DNA from 3 places in the Mucilaginibacter sp. P2_A4 genome. Region 2 is predicted to be linked to each of the others. Evidence: riboswitches for the same ligand, from Rfam matches in the RefSeq annotation. Region 2 holds a riboswitch; each other region holds the start of a gene.
What was found. Region 2 has a riboswitch for S-adenosylmethionine ahead of AC1DYB_RS26125 (protein-disulfide reductase DsbD domain-containing protein). Riboswitches for the same ligand answer to the same signal wherever they lie in the genome.
Positions count from the first base shown of each region.

Region 1: another riboswitch for S-adenosylmethionine. It lies ahead of AC1DYB_RS20205 (O-acetylhomoserine aminocarboxypropyltransferase/cysteine synthase family protein); the one in region 2 lies ahead of AC1DYB_RS26125 (protein-disulfide reductase DsbD domain-containing protein).
Region 3: another riboswitch for S-adenosylmethionine. It lies ahead of AC1DYB_RS16700 (TlpA family protein disulfide reductase); the one in region 2 lies ahead of AC1DYB_RS26125 (protein-disulfide reductase DsbD domain-containing protein).

Region 1 covers NZ_JBFUCX010000011.1:146,321-156,835, forward strand. The annotation lists gene mqnE (aminofutalosine synthase MqnE) at 1-237, opposite strand, end outside; gene AC1DYB_RS20195 (hypothetical protein) at 331-858, opposite strand; gene AC1DYB_RS20200 (trans-sulfuration enzyme family protein) at 958-2,076, shown strand; SAM riboswitch class I at 2,688-2,798, shown strand; gene AC1DYB_RS20205 (O-acetylhomoserine aminocarboxypropyltransferase/cysteine synthase family protein) at 3,048-4,373, shown strand; gene AC1DYB_RS20210 (homoserine O-acetyltransferase family protein) at 4,462-5,517, shown strand; gene AC1DYB_RS20215 (homoserine dehydrogenase) at 5,517-6,728, shown strand; gene AC1DYB_RS20220 (hypothetical protein) at 6,792-7,277, opposite strand; gene gpmA (2,3-diphosphoglycerate-dependent phosphoglycerate mutase) at 7,393-8,082, opposite strand; gene AC1DYB_RS20230 (acetate uptake transporter) at 8,189-8,779, shown strand; gene AC1DYB_RS20235 (SRPBCC domain-containing protein) at 8,803-9,186, shown strand; gene AC1DYB_RS20240 (OsmC family protein) at 9,289-9,723, opposite strand; gene AC1DYB_RS20245 (DUF3052 family protein) at 9,816-10,232, opposite strand; gene AC1DYB_RS20250 (DinB family protein) at 10,234-10,515, opposite strand, start outside.
Region 2 covers NZ_JBFUCX010000018.1:75,420-85,934, forward strand. The annotation lists gene AC1DYB_RS26100 (histidine kinase dimerization/phosphoacceptor domain -containing protein) at 220-2,274, shown strand; gene AC1DYB_RS26105 (cation:proton antiporter) at 2,317-3,588, opposite strand; gene AC1DYB_RS26110 (serine acetyltransferase) at 3,600-4,418, opposite strand; gene AC1DYB_RS26115 (family 2A encapsulin nanocompartment cargo protein cysteine desulfurase) at 4,428-6,353, opposite strand; gene AC1DYB_RS26120 (family 2A encapsulin nanocompartment shell protein) at 6,337-7,257, opposite strand; SAM riboswitch class I at 7,639-7,754, shown strand; gene AC1DYB_RS26125 (protein-disulfide reductase DsbD domain-containing protein) at 7,982-8,428, shown strand; SAM riboswitch class I at 8,843-8,955, shown strand; gene AC1DYB_RS26130 (peroxiredoxin family protein) at 9,174-10,493, shown strand.
Region 3 covers NZ_JBFUCX010000008.1:281,084-291,598, forward strand. The annotation lists gene AC1DYB_RS16690 (SusD/RagB family nutrient-binding outer membrane lipoprotein) at 1-451, opposite strand, end outside; gene AC1DYB_RS16695 (SusC/RagA family TonB-linked outer membrane protein) at 457-3,639, opposite strand; gene AC1DYB_RS16700 (TlpA family protein disulfide reductase) at 4,019-4,588, opposite strand; SAM riboswitch class I at 4,707-4,818, opposite strand; tRNA gene AC1DYB_RS16705 (tRNA-Gly) at 5,121-5,196, shown strand; gene AC1DYB_RS16710 (STING domain-containing protein) at 5,405-6,073, shown strand; gene AC1DYB_RS16715 (hypothetical protein) at 6,142-7,947, opposite strand; gene AC1DYB_RS16720 (LTA synthase family protein) at 8,119-10,050, opposite strand; gene AC1DYB_RS16725 (RNA polymerase sigma factor) at 10,236-10,515, opposite strand, start outside.

The DNA of each region.
Region 1 (10,515 bases), on a different contig from region 2:
AAGATTGGTAGGCTCGATGTGAAAATTACGATTGAAATAGGTTTTATCGCCATGGCGTTTCTCGCGGATGTAGTTGGCCAAAACGCCCAGGTAGCCCAGGTCGCCCTGCTCATATAGCGTAACACCTTCATCAAAGGTGATCCGTTCGCTCCGTAAAACTTTTTCGGCAATGTGCTTTAAATCAGCAGGCAGATCCGGATTTTGTAATAATAATTGTAAATTACTCTCAGCTTCCATTCAAAAAACTTTGCACAAATGTAATAAAAAGCACAAAACAATACTTCATACAACAGGTACATCGCTTAATGATAGCAAGTAATGACATTGAGTTTACAGTGCATTTATATACCAAATATGTATGCCAATGGTACAATCATCCTGGCAGCCTTTGGGCCTGTAGCCGCATGTTGATATCATGCCATTGATAGTAGTCTCAAAGAAAATATCATTAGTTTTTTTATCAGCGGTAAGCCATTCATTTTTAGCTTTTTTGTAAATATCATCTAAGGTAAGTACCTGTCCTGCTACATTTCCGTGCGTATTTAAATTGGTTTTATCTTCGTGCCATTCACTTAAGGTAGTTTTTACACTCCCTGTACCGGTCGCGTTGGGGCTATATTTATAGGATGTATAATCTCTTGCTATAACAACACCTTTATTCACTGTGATTTTGGTTTCTCCACTAACACCTGACACCACCGAGCCGTTTATAGTCGTATATGAATAGGAGTTGTTGTTAGCTCGTTTAAAACTTAACCAGGCCGAATAACTTTTATCATAATCGTTTGTAAGTGCATCTTTTTTGCAGGCCGATAAACATATGGTAATAAGCAAGGTAATGATAAGGGATTTTTTCATGGTTGCGGTTTTTATACCTATTCGCAAAAAAGAGGCTAAGTGCTACAGCAAATCACAAATAATCTTATTTACTTTGAGTTCATAACATATAATACGATAATGAAAACTGAAACTATAGCCATACATGCAGGTAACCATATTGATGGATCATCAAGAGCTGTGATACAGCCGATTGTAATGTCTACCACTTTTGAGCGTGGTGTAGATGGCGATTTTCCTGGTGGGCATATTTATAGTCGGTCATCAAACCCTAACCGTTCATTATTGGAAAATGTTATAGCTCAGTTGGAGGGTGGTGTTGATGCCGCTTCGTTTTCATCGGGCAATGCGGCTGGTATGGCGGTATTTCAATCGCTTAAACCGGGCACACATATTATTTGCCCCGACGATATGTATCACGGTTTGCGTAACCAGCTTAAAAACCTGTTCGCAGGCATTTTGACTTTCGATTTTATTGATGTTAATGATAGCGAAGTGCTCCAGCAGCACATTAAGCCCGAAACCGGTGTGATATGGATAGAAACACCATCAAATCCATTGCTTAAAATCACTGATATAAAAAAGGTGGTGGGTATTGCCAAGGCAAAAGGACTTAAAGTTGTTGTTGATAATACCTTTGCCACCCCAATATGTCAGCAGCCGTTGGCATTAGGGGCTAATATAGTGATGCACTCGGCCACAAAATATTTTGGCGGCCATAGCGATCTGATGGGCGGGGCACTAATTACCGCTGAAAAAAGCGACTGGTGGGCGAAAATTCGCCAAGTACAGGAAATGGGCGGTGCTATCCCCTCCCCAACCGACTGCTTTTGGCTGGTGCGCAGTATTAAAACGCTGCCATATCGGGTTAAAGCACACGTGTATAACGCTCAATTATTAGCTGAGTTTTTAGAATATCACCCAAAAGTAGAAAGAGTTTTATATCCCGGCCTGGCATCACACCCGCAGCATGAAATTGCTAAAGACCAGATGTTGGCCTTTGGAGGAATGTTATCCTTTTTAGTTAAGGGCGACGAAAATGATACCCATAACATTATCAATAAGCTAAAAATATTCACCAAAGCAACCAGCCTTGGCGGCGTGGAAAGCCTGATAGAGCATCGTGCTACTGTTGAGGGGCCGGATACAAAAACACCGCGCAATTTACTGCGGGTATCGGTTGGATTGGAGCATATTGATGATTTGATAGAAGATTTGGAGCAGGCTTTAAATGGATAAAGGATGAAAAGATCAAGGAGCAAGGATTAAATCAACAAAGCATCTTTGCTTATTTATCCAACAGTCTTTAATCTAATTGGTGTTTACTCCGTTGTTTGTGTCCTCACAAACAACTATTCCGGTGTATTAACTAATGTAGAACTTACGCGGGCCCTCCCGCTAAACCTATGTTTACACAATTGCATGCGCCGTTAGGCGCTACCTGTTTGTAGCAATAATCAAGAAAAAACAAAATTGCGCCGTAGGCGTTACCTGCAAATTAGCAAGGTATTGGCTTTGTTAGCAGGTAGGTAGCCTCAACGAGGCAAATGTTAAGGGCGTGGTTTTTCTACAAACAGGTAGCACCTAACGGTGCAGGTAACCTTGATTGATTTGTGCCCTATGCAAATTTTGTTAGCTAACCTGATTTAACCTTTCTCTCCTACTTACCGAGAGAAGAGATCGCAGATACCAACGCTTTTTATTTCTTCCTGATACTTTTGCTCCTTTGTCCACCCGTCTTTTATCTAAATAAAATTTAATTTGGTATTTAAATAAATATCCGCTTATATTTGGAACATTATTTGGTAGCAATACCATAATCGATCAATCCTCCGCATAGTTCGGGTATTGATTTATAAAGAAGCGGCGAGAGATCAGGCTCAATGACCCGCTGGCAACCCTTCAATTTTGAAGAAGGTGCCAATTCCTGTCCCGGCAAATAACACCGGGGAATATAAATTTATAACCATGAAAAATTTAGTTAAAATTACTACAGGCAACATTTTTAATACCCAAAACGGTAATATACAACGTATTAGCTCAAATATTAGCTATATGTGTATTTGTTGCTGCTGTTGATGCTTTAGCACGTTCCTCTTTTTCAAATCCCGAAAAACGCACGTGTTGTTAAACTGATATTCATTTCCTATTCAGCTTTCCAAAGTCCATTTAAACATCAAAGAATTAATTATAATCTAAAAAAAAATCCTATGTCTACCAGCAATTTAAAATTCGAAACCTTACAATTACACGCAGGTCAGGAAGTTGATCCAACAACGGGTTCACGCGCGGTACCACTTTACCAAACCACATCTTATGTATTTAAAAATGCCGAGCATGGTGCCAACCTGTTTGCATTAAAAGAGTTTGGGAATATATATACCCGCATTATGAACCCTACTACTGATGTATTTGAAAAACGCATAGCAGCTTTAGAAGGTGGTGTTGCGGCTTTGGCTACAGCATCGGGCCAGGCAGCACAATTCATTGCATTAAATAACATATTACAAGTCGGCGATAACTTTGTTTCCTCACCATTTTTATATGGTGGTACATATAACCAGTTTAAAGTTTCCTTTAAGCGAATAGGCATCGAGGCACGTTTTGCCAAGGATGATACCGCCGAAAGCATTGAAGCACTTATCGATAATAAAACCAAAGCTATCTTCCTGGAAACTATTGGTAACCCTGGCTTTACCATTGCTGATTTTGATAAGATAGGTGCTCTTGCAAAAAAGCATGACCTGCCTTTAATAGTCGACAATACTTTTGGAGCCGGCGGCTATTTATTTCGCCCGTTGGAGCATGGCGCCAGTATAGTGGTTGAATCAACAACAAAATGGATAGGCGGTCATGGTACCAGCATTGGCGGAGTAATAATTGATGGAGGAACTTATAACTGGGCTAATGGCAAATTTCCGCAGTTTACAGAGCCATCTGAAGGTTACCATGGTTTGGTTTTTGCCGATGTATTTGGCATTGGCGGTCCTTTTGGCAACATCCAGTTTATTATACGTGCCCGTGTGGAAGGTTTACGTGACTTTGGTCCATCACAATCTCCATTTAACTCATGGCTTAATATCCAAGGGCTAGAAACCCTTTCATTGCGTGTACAACGCCATGTAGATAACACGTTGGAGCTTGCCAAATGGCTTGATCAGCACCCGCAGGTAGCATCAGTTAACTATCCCGGATTGGAATCATCTCCTTATCATCAATTGGCGAAAAAATACCTTAAAAATGGATTTGGAGCGGTGCTATCATTTGAGATAGATGGCGATAAGGAAGATGCCGGTAAATTAATTGACAATCTTTTGCTGGTTAGTCATTTAGCTAACGTTGGTGATGCTAAAACATTGATTATTCAGCCGTCAGCAACTACACATCAGCAGCTGTCTGATGAAGAACAATTATCAGCAGGTGTAACACCTAATTCATTACGTGTAGCTGTTGGTATTGAGCATATTGATGATATTAAAGCAGATTTTGAACAGGCATTTGCCAAAATAAAAAGGGCATCGGCCCAATTAGTATAGTATAGTTTTTTTTTAAGTGATATAGTAAAGTTGTTACGGGATGCAGCTAAATTAAAATTAGCTGCACCTGTGATAACAAAACAGAAGAATGAACACAGAAATATTTAAGTACACACAACCATTCGGTCTTGAATCCGGCGAGCAATTACATGAATTGGAGATTGGCTTTCACACTTATGGCAGATTAAATAAGGAGAAGGACAACGTGATATGGATTTGCCATGCGCTAACTGCCAATGCCGATGTTTTTGACTGGTGGAAAGGCTTTGTGGGTACAGGCAATAAATTTAACCCCGAAGAGCATTTTATTGTATGTGCCAATATCCTGGGTTCGCCATATGGCACAACCAATCCTTTGAGCATTAATCCGGCAAGCGGGGAGCCATATTTACAGGCTTTTCCGCAATTTACCATCAGGGATATTGTAAAAGCACATCAGTTACTTGCAAATCATCTTGGAATAGGAAATATTCATATCCTTATCGGGGGCTCATTGGGCGGCCAGCAAGCAATTGAATGGGGGATTATTGAACCAGCCAGGATTAAAAACCTGATACTGATAGCTACCAATGCGCGCCATTCTCCATGGGGAGTAGCATTTAATGAATCACAGCGTTTGGCTTTGAGTGCCGATCCTACTTTTCATGATAATACCCCGGATGGAGGTCAAAAAGGTTTGAAAGCCGCAAGAAGTATTGCGCTGCTCTCCTACCGTACCTATAAAACCTACGGCATAACTCAGCAGGAAGAAACAGATAATAAAACTGATGATTTTAAGTCATCATCATACCAGGACTATCAGGGGCAAAAGCTGGTAAATCGCTTTAACGCCCATAGCTATTGGTATTTAACAAAAGTGATGGATTCGCACAATGTAGGCCGTGGTCGTAACGGTGTAGAAAAGGCGTTAAGCCTGATCAAAGCACGTACACTGGTTATTGGCATAAAATCAGATGTGTTATTCCCTATTGAAGAACAGGAATACCTGTTCAGGCATATTCCAAAATCGGCCTTTGCCGAGTTGGATTCATTTTATGGCCACGATGGTTTTTTGATTGAAACAGAAGCATTAACAAATATTATTACATCGTTTTTTAAGACCGATGTAAAAGGAAAAATTATAGAATTGCAACGTACAGCGTAATGAGTAAAAAGTTAAGTATAGGATTATTTGGATTTGGAGTTGTTGGACAGGGATTATATGATATCATCATAACAAAAAATTTAAACATCGAAATAGTAAAATTTGCCATTAAGGACCCGCATAAAAAGCGCACTTTACCCGCAGAATTATTTACCACTGATAGAGACGAGTTGCTGAACAACCCGGAGATTAATACCATTGTTGAGCTAATAAATGATACCGAAGCCGCCTTCGAGATAGTTTCAAGGGCGTTAAGCTCAGGTAAAAATGTTGTATCGGCCAGTAAAAAAATGATCGCGCTCCACCTGGAGGAATTGATAGAACTGCAGCATAAACACGGTACCTCATTGTTATATGAAGGTGCGGTGTGTGGCAGTATCCCCATTATTCGTAACCTGGAAGAGTATTATGACAACGAATTACTGCACTCCATAAGCGGCATTTTTAACGGATCATCAAATTATATACTATCCAAAGGATTTATTGAAGGTTTGGATTATGATAGCGCCCTCAAACAAGCGCAGGATCTTGGCTTTGCCGAAACTGACCCTACAAGCGACGTTGGCGGCTTTGATGCCAAATATAAGCTGGTTATTGCAGCTGCACATGCCTACGGTGTTATTGTACAGCCGGAGGAGATTTTTAACTTGGGGATCCAAAACCTGGCTGCCCAGGACCTGCAGTATGCCCGTGAAAAGAATTTGAAAATTAAATTGGTACCTGTTGCTAAAGAATTGGATGATAAAAACGTAGCTATGTTTGTATTACCCAAGTTTGTAAATAGTACCGAGTTTTTATACAATGTAGAATATGAATACAATGGTGTAACTGTTCAGGCAGCTTTTGCCGATCAGCAATTCTTTTTTGGTAAAGGCGCTGGTGGGCACCCTACAGGCTCGGCAGTACTATCTGATATTGCAGCGCTGCGGTACAATTACCAATATGAGTACAAAAAGGCTAAAGAAAAAACCGATCTTAAATTCACCAATAATATTGAGTTAAACATCTACTTAAGGTACGATGACGAGAGCCTGGTGGAAGCTTTGCAGTTTTTGCACATACAAGAGCGTTATTATTCTGGTAGTTACAAATTTGTTATAGGGAAAGTGAATTTGCAAAGTTTGATAGCTAATCAATTCCGTATAGCTGATAGTGGGGCATTTGTTGCCTTTGCCGATCAGCTAACGGGGGTGAATTTAGCATCGGCATAAAATGAAAAAGGCTCCGGATCGGGGCCTTTTTCATTTCTTATGATTTCTTTAGGGTGTCATTATTTATTTCGCAAAGAAAGCGGCAATGCGTTTTCCATATGCTACGGTTATAATGCCAACGAATATTTTTGTTATCGATGATATTACTGAGTTTTGATCGCTAACGTTTGATAAATTGTATAGGCGGTAAAGCAGATCGGGCAGGCTATTAACAATGAGCAGGCCGCCAATGATGATCAATGCTATCTCATAGATCACTTTTCTATCGGCAAATAACTTTACATTTTCCTGTCTGTCTGCCGTGGTGGTTACTAACCGGGTAATAAATCTTGTACCTGCAATCAGAAAAATGGAAAAGGCCAGCATCAACACAAAATTTGCAATGTTTAACCAAAATAAATTCATTTGCTCACCGGCATGGTCGGCTGATGAAATGGCACCGAAGCTTTTTAAAAATGTAAAAAAGCCGGGTACTTTAGATAAATTGGATACCAAAAGGTAAACACCCAGAATTTTTATGGTTATTTCATAAATATCAGACTTCTTCATTTTTTAATATAGGATATGGTTTATAAGAACGACGAATATAAACAAATACGGCACATATTGAATAAATGAAAACCTGATTTTAGAAAAAGCAGCGAACTAAAAATTACGGGAAATCTCAATCCAGATAATAATGCCTTATCTGGTTTAATCCATGATCCAATTCATAAACCCAGGGTGTTGCGGTAGGGATCTCTAACTTGGTTACCTCCTCATCGGTAAGGCAGTCAATATATTTTATTAATGAACGCAAGCTATTGCCGTGGGCTACCACAACTACCTTTTGGTTGCGGCGTATGGCATTTACAATGCTTTCATTCCAGAAGGGTAAAACCCTGTCCATGGTTTCGCTTAGGTTTTCGGTTAAGGGTAGTTCGCGGTCTGTTAAATCTTTATAACGCAGGTCGTGCCCGGGAAAACGTGGATCTTCGCGGGTTATTGCGGGTGGATGTTCATTTGGGTCGCGCCGCCACTTTAGTACCTGTTCGGCGCCGTACTTTGCTACGGCTTCATCCTTATTCATTCCTTGCAGGGCGCCATAAAAACGCTCATTCAACCGCCATGATTTTTCAACCGGGATCCATAAGTGATCAAGCTCCTCCAATACAAAATGCATGGTTTTGATTGATCGTTTAAGGTATGATGTAAAACCGGCATCAAAGTTATAGCCGTTCTTTTTAAGTATCTCCCCTGCTTTTCGGGCCTGCAGGTAACCGTTTTCTGATAGATCAACGTCTTCCCAGCCGGTAAAACGATTTTCGAGGTTCCATATACTTTCGCCGTGGCGTATTAGTACTATTTTTTGCATAGGTTTTTACTTAACGCAAATGTAAGCCGCGAGTTGTAAATAAAATTGTAAAATATTTATAATTCAATTAGCTTGCGGTATAAACCAATTAAATACTAAACCAATTATGATTCCAACTACAACTATCCCTGTAAAGGATGGTATTGCCAACCCGGCCCCACTTGGGCTTTGCGCCTTTGGTATGACAACCGTTTTATTAAATATCCATAACGCAGGCTTTTTTGAAATGAATGGTATGATACTGGCCATGGGGATATTTTATGGCGGTATGGCCCAGGTTATTGCGGGTGTTATTGAAGCCAAAAAGAACAATATTTTTGGGTTAACAGCTTTTACTTCCTACGGCTTTTTCTGGCTATCATTAGTGGGGCTTATTGTGATGCCAAAATTAGGCTGGACAACACCTGCTTCAGAAGGGGCCATGTGCGCTTATTTAGGTGTATGGGGTATTTTTACGTTTCTGATGTTTTTTGGTACGCTAAAATTAAACAGGGCACTTCAATTTGTATTTGGATCATTAACCATATTGTTTCTTTTATTGGTTATAGGCGATGCTACAGGCAACCCTGCTATTAAGCACATTGCCGGTTACGAGGGTATAATTTGCGGAGCCTCGGCTATATATACAGGTATTGCCAATGTATTAAATGAAGTTTACGGGCGTGTAGTATTACCTATTGGCCCTGTAAAGGTTTAAAATAATGTTGCTAAATTGCGCAGGTGAAAGATTTTAAAAAATACTACAGCATACCGGCTACGCCCGATGAAATTTATACAGCCTTAACCAACCCAATTACCATTGAATTATGGACAGGCGAGGTTGCAGAAATGAGTACAGAGCCGGGCTCTGAATTTTCCATGTGGGATGGCAGCATAACCGGTAAAAACCTGGAGTTTGAACCAGGTAAAAAGATTGTGCAACAATGGTACTTTGAAGGTAAATCTGATAACTCCATAGTAACTATTAAACTACACGCTGATAAAGAAGGAACATCTGCCGAATTAAGGCACACCAACATTCCTGATGAGGATTTTGATGACATAGCCGAAGGCTGGACATATAGCTACTTTGGCGGGTTAATTGATTTTTTTGAAGGCGAATAAAGCCTTAGTACATACTCTGCCTGGATGACAGGTTATCAAAACAACAAAAGCCGCTTAACTCAAGCGGCTTTTGTTGTTTTAAGCGTAATTATTTGTAAGATGTTAAATGGCTACCGCAGGGTGCACAAACACCTTTGATTTAATTTCAGCGCCTGCTTTGCTAAGCGTAGCGGCTACCGAACAATATTTATTAAGTGATAACTCAACCGCACGGGCTGCCTTATCTTCATCAATATCGCCATATAAATGAAATTCAATGTCAATATCCTGCCAAAGTGAAGGTTCTTTACCTGCTTCACGTTCGCCGTTTACAACCATTTTATAATCCTTTACTTCCTGTCGTTGTTTTTTAAGTATACTGATAACGTCAATTGCAGAACAACCTGCCAAACCCATTAAAAGCATTTGCATTGGGCGTATTCCAAAATCATCGCCACCGCTTTCGGGGCTGCTATCCATTTTTACGGTGTGACCATTGGCATCTACAGCCTCAAAGCCGAAATCTTTATGCACACGTTTAAGTTCTATTGTAGACATAGTATTGTAGTTTATAATAATGCTAAGTTAAGTATAAAATTTAGTGTTGCTAATCAGCAGGGCATTATTTACGCTCTCATTACCAAAAAATTTCATATAAATCGCATCCTGTCTTTAACAGGGATCACCAATTTCAACCCCGACCATGTTTCGTCAACGGCGCAAACTTTTATATCCACCAGCCCAATTTCAAGCGCGAAATTCCTGATAATGTCTTCGGTAATATCAGTAACAACCTTTGATGCCTTCTTTGGCCAGGATACCCATATCATCCCCTCGGGTTTAATTTGCTTCATTAATTGGGGAAGCATGGTTAAAAATTCATCCTGTTGCTTGGTAAAAAAATGGATCACATCTTTTTTAACATCGCCTCCACCCACAAAATATACATCTGCAGGCAAATCGATAAGCAATTGCAGGTAATTGTCGGGCGCGTTAAGCAGCATTACTTTTGCTCCCGTTTTTATGCCCAGCTTTTTTGCCAATGGAGTGCCCGAGTAGCCTGCCATGTTATTTAATTTGTTTTAGGTGGTGTAATAAATGCTCAACGTAATCATTTGCCAGCCATTCAACAGTTTGCAGGTTAGGTTCCATTTTGCTGTTATCGCAGCGGGCAGTTAATCTTTCTGGTGGGTAGTTTTCCCAAACCCTGATAATTTGCCGGTTGAGTAAGCTCCACAGATCAAGCAGCTCATTAATGTCAGCCTTTTGATAATGCTGCGCCGCAACCCATTCCACCTGCTCATAAGTAAGCCTGAAATTTTCTTGGTAAGTACAACGCACAAAACGCTG
Region 2 (10,515 bases):
CAAAAGGTATATCTCCCGGCGCAAATGTATAAAGCTATATTTTTATTATTGATACTATACCTTTTCGCGATTCCGTGCCGGGGGCAGATCCTCAATGAGCATGACCTTCGAAACAATATCCGCTTAGCGAAAAAAAGTGTGGCGGATACTAATCAGTTAAAAAAACTCGGTGAAATTGGATTCTACTTTTTTAACCAGGCAGGAAACAATAAAAAAAAGATGGATACTGCATTGACTTATTTTAAGAACGCGCTTAATTTAAGCCAGCAGTTACATAAAACTGACGGCAAATACAGTATTGATAAAACTACTACCTATCTGGGCATGGTCTATATCGCCTTAAAAAACAGGGATAGGGGAAAGCAGCTTTATATGAAAGCGATTAGTAATTTTCATATGAAGCGACAAGTGGCATTCGAAGCGCGGACCTGGTATAAGCTGGGTTTATCTGCCATACAATACAGAATCGGTTATGATTCGTCTGCGCGTAATAGTTTAGCACTTGGCATTGCGAGTTATAAAAATGCCATAAAAATATACCATAAACTAAACGAAACCTCCGCCGAAATTAATGTTCGATACTCCCTTGCCGACGCATATTTTTTGTCTGATCATTCCGATTCATCTGAAAATGAATGTCTCGATATAATAAAAAACTACCAGTTTTCTGGCCGGAAAGAAATTTCGGGTGCCTTTATGTTGTTATCAACCCGAAACAGATATGAAGGTAACTACAATATAGCTCTACCTTATATTTTAAAGGGTATTGAATATTTGAAAAAAACGAATGACACCCTGAGCCGGGAAAGTTTTTACGGCGAATTAGCCTTAGTTTACCAGGAGCTTGGTCAAACCGAAAATAGTATCATTTGGTATCGTAAAACCATACAATTGAGGGAAAGAGTTCCAGGTTATTCCCAAACTTCCATCTTCCGGACTGTAGGATTCGTGGTACAGGGGCTTATAAAACAAAAAAAAATAAATGAAGCTTTAAATGAAATTCTTGCCGCAGAAAAACGACACCCACCCGAAAGTGATTTTATAAAAGGCACCATTGCCGAAATTAAAGGGTATTGTTACGAAGCGCAAAAAAACTTTCCCCTTGCCGAAAAGAACTATCTGGATATGATCAGGTTAATTACACCGGGACAAGACGAAAGTGTTTTTCTTTATATAGCCAGACTGGATATCGCTAAGTTTTATGTTCAGCAAAAAAAATATAAAAAGGCAAATCTTTACCTGGATGGACTGGCAGGTAAACGTTTTTTTGCATCCTACGAAAGAGATCTTCAATTCCTTTGGTATAAAATAGATTCGGCCAAAGGAGACTATCTTTCTTCTTTAAATCATCTTAGAAATTACAAAGCTACAAGCGACTCACTTTTTAGCATCATAAAAAACAAGCAAATAGCCGAAATTCAGATCAAGTACGAAACAGACCAAAAGGAGAGGGACATTAAGCTGTTAAAAAAAGATGGTTTATTGCAGCGCGAAAAGGTAATAAGGTCTGAAAATATGCGGAACATTACTCTTGGGGGACTTGTGTTGCTGATATTATTTATTGGGTTATTATATAACGGTTACAGGCTTAAACAGCGCAATAATGTATCGCTTAACCAACTGCTAAATGAAAAAGACAGGTTATTGCGAGATAAGGAATGGCTCATTAAAGAGATCCATCACCGGGTGAAAAATAATCTACAGATTGTTATGGGGCTGCTGCAGCGCCAGTCGGCTTATATCAATAATAATGAAGCATTAGAGGTTATCAAAAACAGTGAGAACCGTATGCATTCCATAGCATTGATCCATCAAAAGCTCTATCAGTCTGAAAGCTTGGACCTTATCAGCATGCCTGAGTACATTGACGAGTTGATCAGCTATTTGAAAGATAGTTATGATCTAGGCAATCGGATACATTTTGAAAAGCAAATTGATGTAATTAAACTCGATGTAGCGCAGGCAGTGCCTCTGGGGTTGATTTTGAACGAAGCAATTACAAATGCCATTAAATATGCCTATGCAAGCGATGAAACGGGAATAGTAAAAATTGCTTTAAAACGGATGAGCGATGGTTTTAATTATCTAACGATAATTGATCATGGCAAGGGCTTACCGGCGGGTTTGGATTCAGAAAATATTGGCACCCTCGGACTAAACTTGATGAAAGGCTTAAGCAAGCAATTAGGTGGCAAACTTAAAATTGAAAATTTCAACGGTGTGATAGTGAAAGTTTCCTTTAAAACGGAAAGCGCCGCCAGCTACAATATGTGATATAAATTTACAAGTGCATAACTTACAATGATTTATATAACATTATGGGCTTGGAGAATTTGCTACGGTTAATTGTAACTTTTGTTCCTTTAAAAAATAATGCTTCATAATGGGCCCTGAGATAATCATGGTAACTACCGTCATCACAACCAGGCCCTCAAACACAGGTTCGCTTATTATTTTTGCCTGCAGGGCCAATAAACCCAGCACAATTTCCTGCGATCCCCTTGCATTCATACCAAATGCTACTGCTATGGATTCATTTTTGCTCATGCCGCTCATCGCGCTGCCAATACCTGCACCTATGAGTTTGGCCAGGCAGGCAATAACCAGGATAATAAGTACTACTTCCAGGTTAAAATTGGCTATAAAATTTAATCTTAATCCTACGGAGGCGAAAAAGAGCGGAGCCAATACGTTAATGGTAAATTGATGTAGCACATGTTTATGTTTTTCCGTAAAATATTCAGAATCGTTGATGCCAACACCAACCAGGAAGGCGCCAAATATACCACGCACTCCAAGTCCTTCGGTAATGCATGCGCTGATGAGGCAAAGACAAACGGCCATAGTAAGTACCCGGCCTGGCTTTTCGCCCTTGCCGGCAATTGCCAATAGTTTATGTATAAGCCAACGGCCGCCTGTTAACATGAAAATTGCATAAAGTATAACTATGCTTACCGACCAAAATGAGGCTTCGCCTTTGCCAACGTTCATGAGTTGGATAATAATGGAGAATAGTATCCAGCCCAGAAAATCATCAACCATAGCAGCAGTTAATACAATGTTGCCTATGCGCGTGTTAAGAATATCCAGGTCGAGCAGTATTTTAGTAATCACCGAAAGCGCAGTAATGGAAAGCGCTGTTCCGAAAAATAACGAGGTGACTAATTGGTTATTAAAGCCATTGGCAAAATGACTTTGGTACAGGAACCATACTGCTGCAAAACCAATAGCAAAAGGGAATATAATACCCGTAAGACTTATGCTGATAGCTTGTTTGCCGTTCTGCCTTATCTGTTTCAGATCTACTTCAAAGCCGGCAATAAACATGAGCAAAATAATGCCAATATTGGCAATACCATCAAACGCTTCAAAAGCATGAGGGGTAGACAGGAAGATATCTTTAAAAACAGATGGGAATAATAATCCCAGCAAGGTGGGGCCAACAATGATACCCGCGAAAATTTCGCCAATAATAGCTGGTAGCTTATACCTGCGGCATAACTCGCCTAACAACCTCGCCGGGATCAGTATAATCAAAAGAATGAGCAGGAAATGAATTATCTCCGATGAGTTAAGTTTCGAAACCATGTTTAAAGAAATTATTGCAGGTTTTCTTTTACCTCAATTCGTAATTGATGAGTATTAAAAACATGCGAAAAGGGCTGTACGCTTTTTGTTAAAAACACACTGCCTCCAATTACACTGTGGTGGCCAATTACCGTACGGCCACCTAAAATGGTACTGCGGGCGTAAATAACTACATTATCCTCAACAGTAGGGTGCCGTTTGGTTTCGGATAATTCCTTACTCACCTGCGCGGCACCTAAGGTTACACCCTGGTATATGGTTACATGCTTGCCAATAATGCTGGTTGCGCCAATAACAATTCCGGTACCGTGGTCAATACAAAAAGGTACGTCGATTGTAGCTTTTGGATGAATATCTACCCCGGTTTTGCCATGCGCGTGCTCCGATAATATCCGGGGTAAAATAGGTATAGCCAACCGGGTAAGCTGGTGTGCTATACGATAAACCGCTATGGCGTAAAAGCCCGGATAAGATACAATTACCTCATGTACGCTGGTGGCGGCAGGGTCTTTTTCATATATCATGGAAGCATCCTGCCGCAGATCCTGGTAAATTTCATTCAATGAATCATAAAATAAAATAACCGCTTCCTCAATATCAATATCATTGGGATCGAGATAACTTAACAATATATTTTCAAGATCTATCTGGTTCTTTTTAAGATGACCGCCATAGATTGATAGTTTATTGGCATGGTTATTTGGAAACAGGAATTCAAAAAGATCAGATAACCAACCAACACATTGCCTGATCTTCGGTGTCGCTTCCCATTCAGCTTTATGGGTTTGATATAGCGATTGTATAAAGCTGTCAAATTTATCGTCTTTCATACCGGTATATTATCGTTTAAGGCTATGAAGGGTGTTCACCAGCAAATCAATTTCGGCACAGGTATTATAAAATGCCAGCGAAGGCCTAACTGTGCTTTCAACGCCAAACCTCCTAAGAATAGGCTGTGCACAGTGATGACCAGACCGTACGGCTATACCCTGTTGGTTTAAAGCTGCGCCTATCTCTTCGGTTTTGTAGCCATCTAATACAAATGATAAAACACTAGCTTTATCCGGGGCAGTACCTATCAGGCGTATTCCCTTTACTTCTCTTAACAATTGGGTTGCATAAACCAGTAAATAATGTTCGTATTGCGCTATAAGCGGCATCCCTAAACGACTTACATAATCAATTGCCGCACCCAGGCCAACTGCATCAGCAATATTACCGGTGCCAGCCTCAAAGCGGCCGGGGGCATCATGGTATTGGGTATGCTCAAAAGTTACATCTTTGATCATGTTGCCACCTCCCTGCCAGGGTTGGGTTTCATTTAATAAATCTTCTTTACCATAAAGTACGCCGATACCCGTAGGCCCAAAAACCTTATGGCCCGAGAATACAAACCAATCGGCATTTAAGGCCTGTACATCAACAGGCATGTGCGATACGGATTGAGCGCCATCTACCAGTACTTTAGCCCCGGCCAGGTGAGCAAGGTGCACAATTTGCGCGGCCGGCGTTACTGTGCCCAAAGCGTTTGATACCTGGGTAAATGACACCAATTTGGTTTTGGGCCCGAGGAGTTTTACATATTCATCTATCAATACCTGCCCGTCGTCATCCACAGGAATTACTTTTATTTTTAGGCCCTTTTTAGCAGCTAACTGCTGCCATGGAACAATATTGGCATGATGTTCCAGGTGGCTCACAATAATCTCATCGCCCGCATGCAGGTTTTGCTCGCCCCAGCTTTTGGCCACCAGGTTAATGGCTTCGGTTGCGCCACGAACAAATATGATCTCGTTTATGGAACCGGCATTTAAAAAAGTTTGTACCTTTTTGCGTGCGCCTTCATAAGCATCGGTAGCCCTTGCTGCCAGTTCATGTGCAGCACGGTGGATGTTGGAGTTTTCGTGTTTATAAAAGTAGCTGATGCGGTCAATTACCTGCTTAGGTTTTTGAGTAGTTGCCGCATTGTCAAGCCATATCAGCTGTTTTCCGTTCACCTGTTCCTGTAATATGGGAAAATCGCGCCTAACCAGGTTTACATCAAACGGCGGACTGATGATATTGCTGACGCCTGCCTGTTTAACTTTTCCCTGGTCTGATTTTACCGCAGGTAAGCCATGTTTATCAGATAAAAAGTAAAACGGTATTTCGGTAGCAGCAGGTGCACCGGTAAATGGCAAAGCGTTTGAAGGCCCCGATGTATTAATGTTGCTCAATATTTTCTTTAGCTCGATATCAAAGGCCTGGTCCTGCTGGTAAGGTAGCTGAAACAAGCCGTCGGGGGCAAAAGAAAGTTGCTCAACCGGGAACCTTTGCTTTAAGAGAAAATCTGGTATAAGATCTGTTTTTACCAAATAAGAGTCATAACTAAAACCAGGTCGCACCGGCAATTGATCGCCAAAAGCGGTGGGGGTACTACCAGAAACAGGTGCCGACGAATTAGGATGATTACTTAAATTAGGATCTGCAAAACTGGTTTGCGGATCCTTTAGGTTAACAGCATTATTCTGGTTAATGGCAGATGGCGCAATACCACCACCTCCAATTGTACTTGAAGGAATGGAGTGTATAGGCGTATTTACCTGTTGGGGCGGACTAAACAAGCCTTCATCACCTATATTGCCGGGTAATAAAAAAGGCTCAGGAGCTTGTTGCACAGGTAATTGGTTTACTAAGCCACCAAGTCCTGATTTAAAAAACTGATTAGCCAGTTGCTCCAGTTCCTGCAGGTTAAGTAAGTTATCCGGATTAATATTTGTACTCATGGTAATTGCTTAAATCAACATCTTCTAAAACGGCAATAGCATCATCAACCAAAACGGCTAAAGAGCAATAAAGCGAAACCAGGTATGAGGCAATCGCTTTGTTATTGATACCCATAAAACGGACAGATAAACCTGGTGACTGCTCGCCCGGAAGACCAGGTTGAAACAAGCCTACAACGCCCTGGCGGCTTTCGCCTGTCCTTAACAGGATGATCTTTGATTTATTATTTACGATAGGCAGTTTATCTGAAGGAATAAGCGGGATTCCTCTCCAGGTAATAAATTGCGATCCGAATAGTGAAACCGTTGGCGGTGGTACACCCCGGCGGGTACATTCACGGCCAAAGGCGGCAATAGCTAATGGGTGCAAAAGGAAAAAGCCGGGCTCTTTCCACACTTTGGTTATCAGTTCGTCCAGATCATCGGGGGTGGGAGGGCCCAGCCTGGTTTTAATTTTTTGTGATGGCGAAATACTGCTCAGTAGCCCGTATTCGGGGTTATTGATAAGTTCGCTTTCCTGCCTTTCTTTAACTATCTCAATAGTAAGGCGCAATTGCTCGCTGATCTGGTTATAAGGCTTACTATACAGGTCAGATACACGGGTGTGTACATCCAGTACCGTATTTACAGCACTCAGGTTGTATTCCCTGGGATTTTCCTCATAATCCACAAAGGTTGATGGCAGTTCACGTTCATCGCGCGAAGAGCAATCCACTTCTACATTGTTTGCATGTACCACCTTATTTAACCGATAAACGCCCGATTCAACCGGGATCCAATTGAGTAAATGGGTTAACCACCGTGGCGTAATAGTTGATAATTGTGGAACGGTACGGGTTGCTACCGCTAACTGCCTGGCGGCTACATCACCAAGGGCCGTTTGTTTTGCTTTTTGCTCTGCCATTTTTTAGATAATAGGAGTGTGCTTTAAATAATGATTTTAATGTGCCGTAAAAACAGAATTACATGACATACAATTATAGTATATAAATTCTATAGATTTTATATACTATTGAATTTTATTACAAAAAATAATTTTTAAAGGAGTGCTGATACTATAGTTCAGCTATTTTAAGGTTGAAGAGATAGGGGACACAGCGTTAACTTCATGGTAATTAAATGGGGCTATTTAATTGTTAATGGATTTGGTAATCCGGTATTATTGCCTAAAAATGAATGCTTCAACACCTGCAATTTATTTGAAAAATAACAAAATGAAATAAATTATATAAAGTCTATAGGAATTATAGTTTTTAATATATATTTGCAACATCACGTTCTTTTATACTTATCCAGAAAAGACAGAGGGAAAGGCCCCATGACGTCTTGGCAACCTGTACCATGAATCTCAGATTTAGTAAAAGGTGCTAATTCCTGCTCCCGTTGGGAGGAAGATAAGTTGGTATAGAATTCTACAGGTATTCTCTCCGGCTCTCTTTTAGATAAGTGTAAAGAACATAAATAAACAACTAAATACATGAATACTTTTTCCCAATTACCTGCCAATATTTACAGATCGCTTCGTAATGATGTAACAATGTGTTGTTGATTTAATGTTCCTTTAAAGAACCGGCCTCAATTGCAAACTACCCACTATACATCACATTATTACAAATAGAATTTACCAAATGAATAAAGTAATACTTACCGCTTTAACAATTGTTATCAGCACCACTGCTTTTTCACAGATCCTTACACCGGTAAAATGGTCATATGCAGCCAAAAAGATTGATAATGAACAAGCCGTAGTATTTATAAAAGCTACCATTGATAAAGGCTGGCACATTTATTCGCAGCATCTTGCCGATGGCGGACCTATAAAGACTTCACTAAAGTTTGAAAAAAACGACAACTACATTTTAGTGGGTAATACAACCGAGCCCAAGCCAGTAAGCAAGTATGAAAAATCGTTTAGCATGAACGTGCAGTATTTTGAACAGGCAGTTATATTTCAGCAAAAAGTAAAACTTAAATCGGGCCAGGCATCGGTTAGCGGCACGGTAAATTTTATGGCATGTAACGACAAGCAATGTTTACCGCCAGATGATGTGGAGTTTAATATACCCGTAAAATAGTATCGTATATAATCAAAATACTTAATTAGTAAGCAGTGCAATAGCCACCAATTGATCTGCAGAATTACAAACTAATACCATGAAACCAAGATCAAATTTATTCACTAAAGCCCGCAAACAGAATGGTGGCACCCTTTTCTGTTGTTATTGCCATTGTTAAAAACGTAGTTACGTTTCCGGTTTTTAAATCTTAATCAAGATATACATCCTGGCTGTACTAAGTGCGTTGCTTTGCTATGGTGGTAAATCAGGCGTGTGCTGTGCAGTCCAGGATGTATATCATTTTACAAGATAAATAATTACTAAAAACATAAAGAATTAAAAAATATTCTATTAAGTCTATAGATTTTATTGTATTTATCATATTTATTGCTACCTTTACACCATTCTAATTAACCCCACCATTAATTAGTTGATTTATAAAGAATAAGGGAGAGGAAGTCTCGATGATCTTATAGCAACTTTTCAGAAACCTGAAATAAGTGCTAAACTTTTTTCGGTAGCAATTATGCGCCGGAATATAAATTAACTAAAAGTCATGAACACATTTAACAGTCATTACCCACAGCCACAACCCGCAGCCATCAAACGATGTTGTTGTATGGTTCAGTATGTTTTCTGGTTTTAAAAACCAGGCACCTTAAAAATTTATAGCGTTTTTTCAAAGGCTTGTTAAGCCCAATGGAATACTTATGTCCAAATTTTCAGGCATCGCATCAATCAACAATAATTAAAACTTATACAAATGAACACTACAAACTACTTAACCAAAACAAGGCTGCTATCGGCCGCTTTACTGCTTAGTGGGGTTACGATATTATCGGCCCATGAAACCCCAAAGCCTAAGTTTATAAAAGAAGGTAAATGGCGCGGTGAATTCACCGTAAGCGAATCAAAAGTACCTTTTAATTTCGAGCTGAAAGGCAAGGATGCCGAGCACGCTGTGTTTACGCTTATTAATGGTTCACGGAGGGATAATTTCCACGTAAAATCTGTAGGTACCGATTCAGTTTATATTAAAATGAACACCTATGATGCTGCGCTGGTAGCCAAAATTGAAGACGATGGTTCGCTAAGCGGCGAATACCGTAGCCTGGTACCGGGTTTCAGGGGCAATTCTTTACCATTTACTGCAGAATATGGTAAAACCTACCGCTTTGTAGAACCCGGCAAAGATGTAGCCCCTAAAGCGGATTTGACCGGTAAATGGGAAATCAAAACCTACAGTAAAGAGGCTGTTCCTGCATCTATAGCCTTATTGAAACAAAAAGGAAACAAGCTTACCGGCGTAGTGATGACTGTAGTTGGTGATACCCGCGAACTGGAAGGTACTGTTCAGGGCGATGAATTTGCACTGAGTGGTTTTACCGGCCCAAGTCCGTTCATCATAAAAGGCAAGATCAACGCCGACGGCTCTATCAGCGGTGAAGAAGGCTTCGGCATCTATAAAAATCTGAAGTTCGATGCTGCTAAAAAAACAGAGGTGGAATTGCCTGATCCTTATAAGCTTACATTTTTGAAAGAAGGCTATAAAAAACTTGATTTTTCTTTCCCGGGGATAGATGGTAAACAGGTGTCTCTCAGCGATAACAAATACAAAGGTAAAGTAGTGATCGTAGAGATTATTGGTACCTGGTGCCCTAACTGTACCGATCAAACCGTGTTCCTATCTCCATGGTTCAATAAAAACCATCAACGTGGTGTAGAAGCCATTGCATTGGGTTTTGAGCAGAAAGACAGCCTGGAATATGCCAAATACACATTAGGTAAGCTGAAAGAAAAATACGAGATCAATTATGATATCGCTTTTGGCGGCCTGGCCGATAAAAAGCTGGTATCGCAGAAGCTACCTGCATTGAATAAATTTATCGCTTTCCCAACCACCATCATCATTGATAGAAAAGGTGATGTAAGGGAGATCTACACCGGCTATACAGGTACGGTAACGGGTAAATACCACGAAGATTACGAAAAGAAATTTAATAAACTGTTGGACGAACTTATCGCTGAACCGGCCCCGGAAACAGCGGCTATTGCAGATCCATCAACCCATCCAGGAAACTAACATTAACTGATCCTATAATTTA
Region 3 (10,515 bases), on a different contig from region 2:
CGATATTGGCAGACTGCTTGTAAGGAACATTGCCATAAGCATCTGTTAACAAACTAAACACCCATGAGCGCAGCACCAGTGCTACCCCCTTATAATTAGTATTAGCCTGTGCATCTCCCAACTTGATGATCTGGTTAAGGTTTACAATACTTTTTGAATAACCTACCGTCCAAAGTTCCTGGAAGGCACTGTTGGTATATATATACCTGTCCGGGTCGGTATATTGAATTTTAGACCAGTATTGCACAAAAAGCAGGCTGGCATCCATATTATTGGCTGTTCCCCAATAGGTATCGGCCGTGGTTTTGGTAGCTGCGGTAAGCAGGTAGTCTGGTTGTGCAACCTGAGCGGCATTTGGATTCTGGTTAATATCAACCAAGGTTTTTTTGCACGATGTTACAGATAGCAAAAAAGCACCTGATAATAGCAACGATGTATATTTAAGTTTCATGATTTTTAGAATTTAAGGTTGATGTTAAAACCAATGTTACGAACGGTAGGCAGGGTAAGATCTTCCAACCCTTGTCCGTTGCCATTATTGAAGGCTGTTTCGGGATCTACATTTGGCACATTTTTATGGATGATCCAAAGATTACGCCCCACAATTGATAGCGTTGCAGCCTGCAGGCCTACGCTTTTTACCCACCTTGACGGGAATGTATAGCCCAGCTTAACCTCGCGCAGTTTAATGTATGAAGCATCATAAACAAAAGCCTCATCAACATTGGTAAAACCTTTGTAGTATGATTGTGCAGGCAGTATTGTTGTGTTTGGCGTACCATCGGCCTTTACACCTTTGAAAATAACACCGTCCTGATAAACCGTTGCTCCCGCCGGCGCAGTACCGCTCACCTGTACAGCTGCAAGCTTGGTATTATTACCCGGATAATAATAGCTTAAGCCGCCGTTTGCTGCTCCGCGGCCCGGCAATGTTGAGGCCAGAACTCCTGTATAGGTACCGGTGCGGTTTGTATTTGAATAAATAGAGCCTCCAATGCGGGCGTCAACCAAAAAGCTTAAGTTTATTCCTTTGTAGGTGAAACTGTTATTGATGCTACCCAGCCATTTTGGGGTAAACTTGCCCAGGTATTGTTTGGTAGGATTGATGGTTGGCGTACCATCTGCACCAACAATGATTTGTCCCGATGCATTGCGCAGATAAGCATTGCCGAACAAGGTGCCGTAAGGTTGTCCAATTGCGGCCAACACCTGTACGGTACGGTCTGTACCCAATATATAGCTCTGCAAACGACCTTCCGCATCAAGCGAAACCACTTTGCTGCGGTTAAGGGAATAATTGGTATTGATATCCCAGGTAAATTCTTTCGATTTTATAGGGGTTATGCCCAATTGAACTTCTAAACCTTTATTATTGATTTTACCCCCATTGATAAGCTTTTGGCTATACCCTGTAGATGGGCTCACGTCGACTTTTAATATTTGGTTTACACTATTGGTGTTATACACGCTCACATCAAAATGAACCCTGTCCTGGAAAAAACTAAGCTCAAAACCAGCTTCGGCAGATGTGGTTGTTTCCGGTTTAAGGTTCGGATTTAAATCAACGCTATTTGCATTTTGTTGCGGGTTTGTACCTAAAGGAGCGGTAAAATCATACGTATTGATGAGTTGATATGGTGTTGTAGCCTTACCCACTTTTGACCATCCACCTCTTAATTTTGCATAGGTTAACACATCGCTTTTAATATCCAGCGCCTCTGATAATATCAAACTACCATTCACTGATGGATAAAAATAAGATAGGTTAGCAGCAGGCAGGGTTGACGACCAGTCATTACGGCCGGTAAGATTAATAAAAGCGTAGTTCCTGAACCCTATTTGAGCTGATGCAAAATAGCTATAGGTTTTAAGCTTGCCATACAAATTGGAAGATACCAACGGATCGCGGGAGTTGCTTAGCGTATATAAACCTGCAACTGCCAGCTTTGGCGCCACCTGATCGTTTTGCTCGTTTACTATAGTGCTGATGTTACCACCGCCCAAAACATCTAAAGAGAAATCATTATTGAGTTTTTTGGTGTATTGTAAACGGCCCTCGGTATTGTTTTCGTTCACGCTATAGGCATCCTCCTCATACGAGCCAAATGGTGTACCGTTTGTGCCATAAGCTACCTTGATCTTGCGCCTGTCGTTATAATAATCGGTACCGGTACGGAAATTGGCAGATAATCCTTCGATGATCTTGTAGTTCAATTCCACACTACCTATAATACGGTTTTTATGTTGCCCAACCGTATTTTCATAAGCCAGCCAGTACGGGTTACTGTAGTAACTGTTGTTCCAGTTAAAGGTATTGCCATTGGCGTCCTTGTAGTTTTTTAACTGGCTTATATCAACCTGGCGGCCAAACCAGGTAAATTGCAGCATGGTACTGGTAGCGCGCTTGCCACCTGCACCCGGCAGGTTGTCGGCATCGTCTTTAATATAATTGGCAATGGTGGTTACCGTTAATTTAGGACTAAGTCTGAAGGTAGAATTCAGTAAAAATGAATTTCTTCCCTGTGATGTATTCGGGATAATACCTGTTTGGTGCAGGTTGTTGTAGGATAAGCGATAATCCGCTTTATCGCTACCGCCTGATAATGCTACACCATTGTTAAGGGTTACTCCTGTTTTAAAGAAATTTTTAACGTTATCCGGGTGCGCTATAAAAGGCACGGCAACTCCGTTTGAATTAAATTGCGGAATTAATGAGCCATCCAACGCGGGGCCCCAGCTTTCGTCAACTCCATCATTAACACCGGCGCCTTTACCATCAACATAGCTAAATTTACCGTTTGAACCCTGGCCATACTGATTTTGATAATTTGGCAAAAGCTGTACGTTTGAGAAGCTGGTATTTGAATTAATATTGATACCCAAGCCCTTTGCGCCTTTACCTGTTTTAGTTTTAATGAGGATAACGCCGGCCGCCGCACGGTAACCATAAAGAGCCGCCGCATTGGGGCCTTTAAGTACACTTACAGATTCAATATCCTCGGAGTTAAGATCGGCGATGGCATTGGCAAAATCCCTTGATCCGTTTGTACCCAAAAACTGGGAGTTATCAACTATAACACCATCCACCACAAACAGCGGTTGGTTGTTACCCGCGATAGAGGTTTCGCCACGGATGATGATACGGGACGAACCCATATCACCCTGGCTGTTGGTTACCTGCACCCCGGCAATTTTACCGGCCAGCGCATTCACCAGGTTGGTTTCTTTAGCCTCGGAGATATCTTTCGACTTTAACCCCTGAACAGCATAGCCCAATGACTTTTTGTCCTTAGATATATTGAGGGCCGTGATTACCACTTCGTTAAGGGAATTGGCAGCCTCCTGTAATATGATCTGTAAATTGTTTTCAGCTTGCTTAACGGTGATCTCCTGCGCTGCGAAACCTATATAAGTAATTTTTAATATATCGTTAACATTGGCGCTGAGGGAGAATTTGCCATCTGCACTGGTTTGAGCACCATTGGAAGTTCCTTTTACAGAGATATTAACACCAGGCAATGGCAGGCCATCGGATTTAGCGGTTACCACCCCGCTTATTTTAACAGATTGCGCCGCAACTGTTTGGATGAGAAAAAATGGCAACAGAATTGCCAGTAACAGTTTGTAATTTTTAAGCATGATAAATAGATTGTGAATAGTTTTTGAATATCAATACAGCAGAATGAAAGCATTAGCTAACAGCTTTTTTGGCATGAAATACCCGCTGATATGCTTTATAGTACCTGTAAAGAATTAATTTTTGCTTTGTGGTTATTTAAAAGATAACAAGCTGCAGCAAGCACACTCATTAAATAACCATTGCGGTTGGGTTAGCATCAACAACGCATGCTTTGCATACAGCCATGGAAAGAATTGCAGGTAAACAGCGTAGCATCAGAAGAATAGTTGGCGTGAAAAAAGGTAGCTGTTGTTTTCATAACATTAAGATATTGACTTATAGAAAAAGCAACCGGAATAAATAATTGCAAGCAGCTTACTCCGTAATTGCCCGGTATTTTTAATTAACAGATGCAGTTTTATTATTAACCAGCGCATCTACAGCTTTTAGCATCGATGCAAATTCCTGGGTATCATATAAACGGGTGAGGTAAACTATTTTACCATCCTTATCAATAATAACATTACGCGTTACGCCGCTTTTTTTGTTGGCGAACCGGCCAAAAATATCGGCTCCGGGATCAAGCGCCAGCGGGTAGCTGATATTCATTTCCTGGTGAAATTTTGTTACTTTTTCAAGAGGCTCATCGCGATCTACGCCTATCAGAATCAGGCCTTTGTCTTTATAAGCCTGCCATACGTCCTTTTCAAGGTGGGGCATTTCTTCGCGGCATACACTGCACCAGCTGGCTGTAAATTGCAGAATAACAACTTTGCCGCGCAGCTCTTTTAAGGAGGTTTTGGTACCATCGGCAAGTTGCAGTTCAAAATCTGCAGGTGCCTGGTCGCCAACTTTTACAATATAGCCACGATCAATAGATGCAGGATCAGCTGGTTTTGCAGTTTGCGCGCCGGCAAACATGGCGCTTATCAGAAACGAACAGGTAATGAGTAAATGTTTAATATTCATAGTTGTAAATTTTAATGCTGCTTTTAGCAGGCATAAATTTTTAAGTATTTTAATTAAACAGGATTTCAGAGAGAAAGGGAGATAATGATCAGCCATGGGCTGTGCAATAATTTTGCGAATATTATCTTCTCCACCTTTTATAGCGGACAGGAATTAGCACCTTTATAACAATGGGCTTACAGGTTGCTAAGACATCATAGGGCCTTTCCCTCAGTCTTTCTTGATAATTAAAATTAAAGAACTTATTTCGTCAGCAAATATATAATATATTCTACTAAACACATAGACTTTATATAATTTATTTGTCATTTAAATATCTTCCCAATAATTTCATCCGGCATGCCGCAAATTGAGCCAAGGCAATGCTTAAATAAGAGCCTTATTATTCGCTTGCCGACCTATAATTTAAATTAAGCAGATGGTTAGTGTATTTTTAACTTGCAGAGTATTCAATTCTTTTTATATTTGCGCTCCCGAAAACGAGATAGGCACACGGTTAACCGCAACGCAACTCGAAACAGGAAACACCAATGCGAAAGTAGCTCAGTTGGTAGAGCACGACCTTGCCAAGGTCGGGGTCGCGAGTTCGAATCTCGTCTTTCGCTCCAAAGCCCTTCTCTAAAAAAGAAGGGCTTTTCTTTTTTAAAAGGTTAATAACCAGGCATCCAGTACGCTATTATCCTTACTCTCCGCATCGCTGCTGTGAATGAGGTGTTTCTCAACAAATTGCCTGTGGCAATTCAAACAAATTCCAACATTTTTTGCATACCACTTAATTAATCACTATTATTACTATTAACTAATAACCTGATAGTCATGACCTTTACTTTCAGATTTTTCCCGTTTAAGGATTTTATATTTTCCATTATACCAACCATTGGTACCTATGGCGGCTTCCTTGATGGCATTATTACGTTCCCCAATAAATGGATGGCTTTTGGGTCTGGATTTGTAGTATCTGTAATACTGGCAATAATTTTCCATGCCGAAAACAAGCGTAATTACAGAAGGTCGCTGGCCGAAATACTGGCGATGGGTTATTTTATGAATTTTACCGGCAGGCTGGCTAAACTTTTAAAAGGCAAGGCCGATATCAGTTTTTCTTTCCCGGATGCTAATCTTGTAGCTTACTCTCCCGGCAAGGTTAACGTTAAGGTAGGCATACCGGGTACCCTTAACGCTTTGGTTAAATACTGCAATATGGTAGAAGCACAAAGTGATGTAGTGTATATTCGTGAATCAACAAAAAATGACCCTTACTGGGTACGGGCAAAAAAGGAAGAAGATGGCACCATAACCATTTATGAATTTCCAAGAACGCTGTTTGCACTTTCCAGATACCTGGAAAAAGAGTTTGAGAACCAACAGAAAGCCGAAAAAAACTCAAAAAAGATTTATAAATACTTTGATGATAAACTAAAGCAATTGAAAATACAGCACAGCAATGAGTTCCCTAATGACAGGATCAAGTTTCAATACGTGTAGGTGTATAGATACATATTTTGTATCTCCCGGATGCAGATCCAACTGCTATATCCGCTGGGTATAATTTTCTAATTCTTCTTTTTTTCAAGCTGTTCCCTGAATTTTTTTTCCTCTTTTTCTTTCTTCTCCCTTGCTTTTTTTAAAGCCTTTTCCCGCTCCTTTTTATCCTTTTCAGTAACTGGCTTACCGGCTTCTTTTTCCTGCGATTTGCCTACCCCTACGCATGACTTGAGTCCATCGAGCAACGTAAGCCATATTGTTTTAAAGAAAGGAAAATTTGCCGGGCGGATAAAAACCACGTTGGCCGACCGTGGTATGGGCTTTCCCTCTTCGGGGTTATCCTGTTTAAGTATTACGGCATTGGCCAGCAGAGACATCAACGACTTTTTCGCGTAACCTTTTTCCTCATCGCGTTTCAGTAAATCCACCTTTAGGTTGTTGTAGAGGAATGTGACCTTACCGGCAGCGTTTTTTTTATTGCCGTGAATATTAAAGTTGAGACTATTTACCCTTCCCGATGTTATTTTTACCAGGCCCAGGGGCATAACCGCCGGATTAGCCGCCAACATATCCATAGAGCCCAGGTGCCCTTTATAGCTGTAGCTATAAAGGGCATCGCTTAAATTAAAACCAAAGGCCAGATCGAGCTTGCCTTTGCCCATAAAATAAGTACTGAGGTTAACCGTACAAACAGGATGCTGACTGAGGATAGCTTTTTTATTAGTGAGGTTGAGAAACCTACCCGTAGTATTATCAAACTTTACCGCCCCGGCTTTCCCGGAGCTTTTGTTATACTCGCTGTAGGTAACGTCGATCTTTTTTATATCGAGCGTATCCACATTGAGCCCCGCTTTTACCTGGCGGATAGCCCAGTTTGGGAAGGTTACCAGCCTGTCGGTAGTTTGAAGCCGGCCATTGGGGTTAGCAAAAACTTCGAAATTTCCTTTATCAACAGTAATTTTTGATACCAGGAGGTCCTGCGCTCTACGATAGCTGCGGTAATCAAAATGATGAAAGGTAACCTTATCAAGGTGCAGGGTAAAGCGGTCGCTTTTGCTTTTGGCAAAAAATGCCTTTACGCTTAGTGGCTGTATGTCTATCCCTGCAATATCCAACCGGGCTTCGCGGGTGGATAGTTTTATCGATCCCACTTTATATTTATACAGGCCCCCGGCAGAAGTTTGGGTATAATGCTTCAGCTCTGTAACGATGTCCCTGCAATATAATGTTCTGGAGGTATCTGTTTGCGTTGTCGAATCTATCAGCAGGTCGGTAGCTTGCAGGTTCATCTCCTTCAGTACAGAAACCGAAGGCTTGGGGACACTCTTATCTCTGTAAGTAAAGGTGATAGCATCCAGGTTAATCTGACCTACATGGATCATTTTAAAACTGTTGGAAATTTTCTGGTAGAGGGTTCGTTTATCCTTCTGCTCCTTTTTGTGCGGCTTATCTGTGTTTTTACTGATATATATTTCCGGGCTATTCAGCGTAATCCGGCCAATATCCATTTTCTTTTTAAACCAGGTTTGCAGCGGGTGCGCTCCCGAAATTTCCAGTCGCTTTACGTGCAGTTCATAAAGATGATTGGGGGCATCGCCACTTTCCTGCATCTTACGGTAAACAGCAGTATCCGGACCGAAGGTAATATCATACAAAGTGGCCTTCCCCGCAAAAACATGCAGCTCGGCTTTACTAAAATCTACATGGTATAAACTATCGGAGCCTTTTAAAACCGCATCCTTTAATTTTGCAGTAAGCTTGCTGGTTAAAAAACTATTGAGGAATAATGCTACAACAAGCACCAATAAACCCACCGCCGCCAAACTGATCAATACAATTTTTTGCCACCTGTGCTTTAAAAACGAAACCGCCATAATAATTGCTCTTATTTTAGTTTTAAGCAACCTACAGGCAGCTTTATAATAAGCTACAACACCAAAACCGCGATTTTGTTAATCCGTTGTTACTGTTACTTTTAACGAAAGCACCAGCATAATATCAATAACGTTTAGATTGCTCCCCGCAAAACAGGGCGAAGAAGTAGTTTACCGCTTCAACTTTCCATTTACAATACGATCTGTATAATCCTGGATCAGGGCCTTACAATCAAGCATTGCCTTATCCATTTCAGAATCAATTTTCCCGCCCATTAAATTCTTTTCGAGCCCTTTATCGGCAGCCGCAAAAATCCCCGTAAATACTTTTCCATCAAACAAGTAAATATAATTACCCTGCATAAACTGGTATATATTACCCGGCGAATTGATTACCCTTGGTGTTTCGGCCGGGGAATTGGTGATCAGGCTTCTGCCCCATGATCTGAAAGGCTTATTATAACCTATCATATCAACTATGGAAGGATATATATCCATTTGCGAAGCCAGGTCTGTCCTCACACCTTTTAAAGCATAAGCCTTATTAGCACTGTAAAACAATATGGGAACAGCAAACCGGTTAATAGCCTTACTATATTCAGGATAATAAGTTTGACTGGTATGATCGGCAGTTATAACAAAAATGGTGTTATTAAACCAGGGCTGCGTTTTTGCATAGTTAAAAAACAGCCGCAGGGAGTTATCTGTATATTGTACACATTTATCAATAGTAAGCGGACCACCTTTAAACCTCGCTTTGTATTTTTCCGGAATCTGATCGGGATCATGCGATGATAGGGTAAACAGCGTAGCCATAAATGGCTGTTTCTGGGTGTTAAGCGTTTTACCCATGAATTGAAAAAATGGCTCATCCCAAATACCCCAAATGCCATCAAAATCCCTGTCGTTGTTATATTCCGTTCTGCCGTAATAGTTTTTAAATCCTAAAATATTGCCGAAGCCCTGGAAACCCATCGAACCATTTGCCGCCCCATGAAAAAACGAAGTTTGATAACCTAACGTATCGCAAACAGATACCAGGGACTGGATTTGTTGCTTTGCATAAGGCGATGAAGTAAAGGCGGTTTGAAACGATGGAATACCAGCCAAAATGGACGACATGGCGTGAATAGATTGCCGCCCGTTGGCGTAAGCATTGGTAAATATTAAGCTGTTATCAGATAATGAATCTAAAAAAGGAGTGTAGGATTTAAAATCGGGTATATTGGCGCCCCTGTTCATACTTCCCCAATACTCCCTTGCCATGCTTTCCAATATAATAACTACAACATTAGGCTTTACAGCGGGGGTGTTGTTGTATTGTTTTACAGGCTTAATATTCGCGTTAATATAGTTTTGGTCTGTCCAGTGTTCAAGTTTAAAATTGTTGGCGCTAAGCGTTCTGAAAATGGCAAAAGGTGTGTTTAATACAATATCGCCCTGGTTGGGGATGATTACGTGTTTGTAGGCATCAATCATGTTTATAGGCCTGGTGCTGTGACTAAAATCGCCCCGTATGCCACCAATAACTAAAGCCAGCACAATTAAGAATGCAGCTACTGATGAATAAAAATAGGATGCCGGTTTTCTCCCCGGATTGGGTTTAATTTTTACGCGGCTATATAACCATATCCAGCAAAGGCTGCATAATATAAAAATGATAATTACATACCAGTATGCTCCGGAAAAATGTTTAAATAATGCTTTCTTGTTGTTTTCATCGGCAAGCACATCAAGTGTAGCCTTTGTTGATCTAACCTGGCTAAAACGGTAGTAAATAATATCAACAAAATTGGTAGCGTAAGCCAGCAGGTTTGTAATGAAATATAAAATTGTTAACCCTTTTTGGAAACCGGGCCGTGTATTAATGGCTAAGGGCAAAATGCTCAATACAATAAACAAACTGTTAATATATAATAGCGCGGCTGTATCAAAAGCCATCCCGTAATAACACAGTTTTAATATAGAGGAAAGGTGATCAACAGCGAAAAGATTTGCATTAAATGCAAAAAACAGCACCCTGCCAATAAAATAAAATAAATAACCTAATAAAATCCTGAATATAAGAACCTTATATTCACCTAATCTGAATTTAACCTCCATTAAAAAATATTGCTTTTATTACCCTTAAATTACATAAGGCAAGGCACGATTAAAGCCGCTACGGGAAAAAACCTTAATATACCTTTGTTTACATACAGGGATGATTGTAAAAAAAACGAATATAGTAAAAAAGCAAATAATGTATCGGAGAGCGGCCCTGTGCTAAAGCCGATAAGCGGCTGAATTTATTTAAGCAGGTAGATCATTAAAATAAACGACGAAATGTGTTTAAAGCAAATCCTGAGGTGCTTAAGTGCAACTGTTATCTGGTTTTCAACTGTACGTTTTGAGATGCCCAGCTGGCCTGCAATTTCCTGGTTGGAGAGTTGCCTCACCCTGCTCATGTAAAATATTTCCTGGCAACGTTTGGGTAACTGTACCAGGTATTTATCCAGCTCCTGTTCAAACTCCTGAACCATAATATGCCGCTCGCCTGCGTTACTATCTACCTGCTCCGTTAATTCA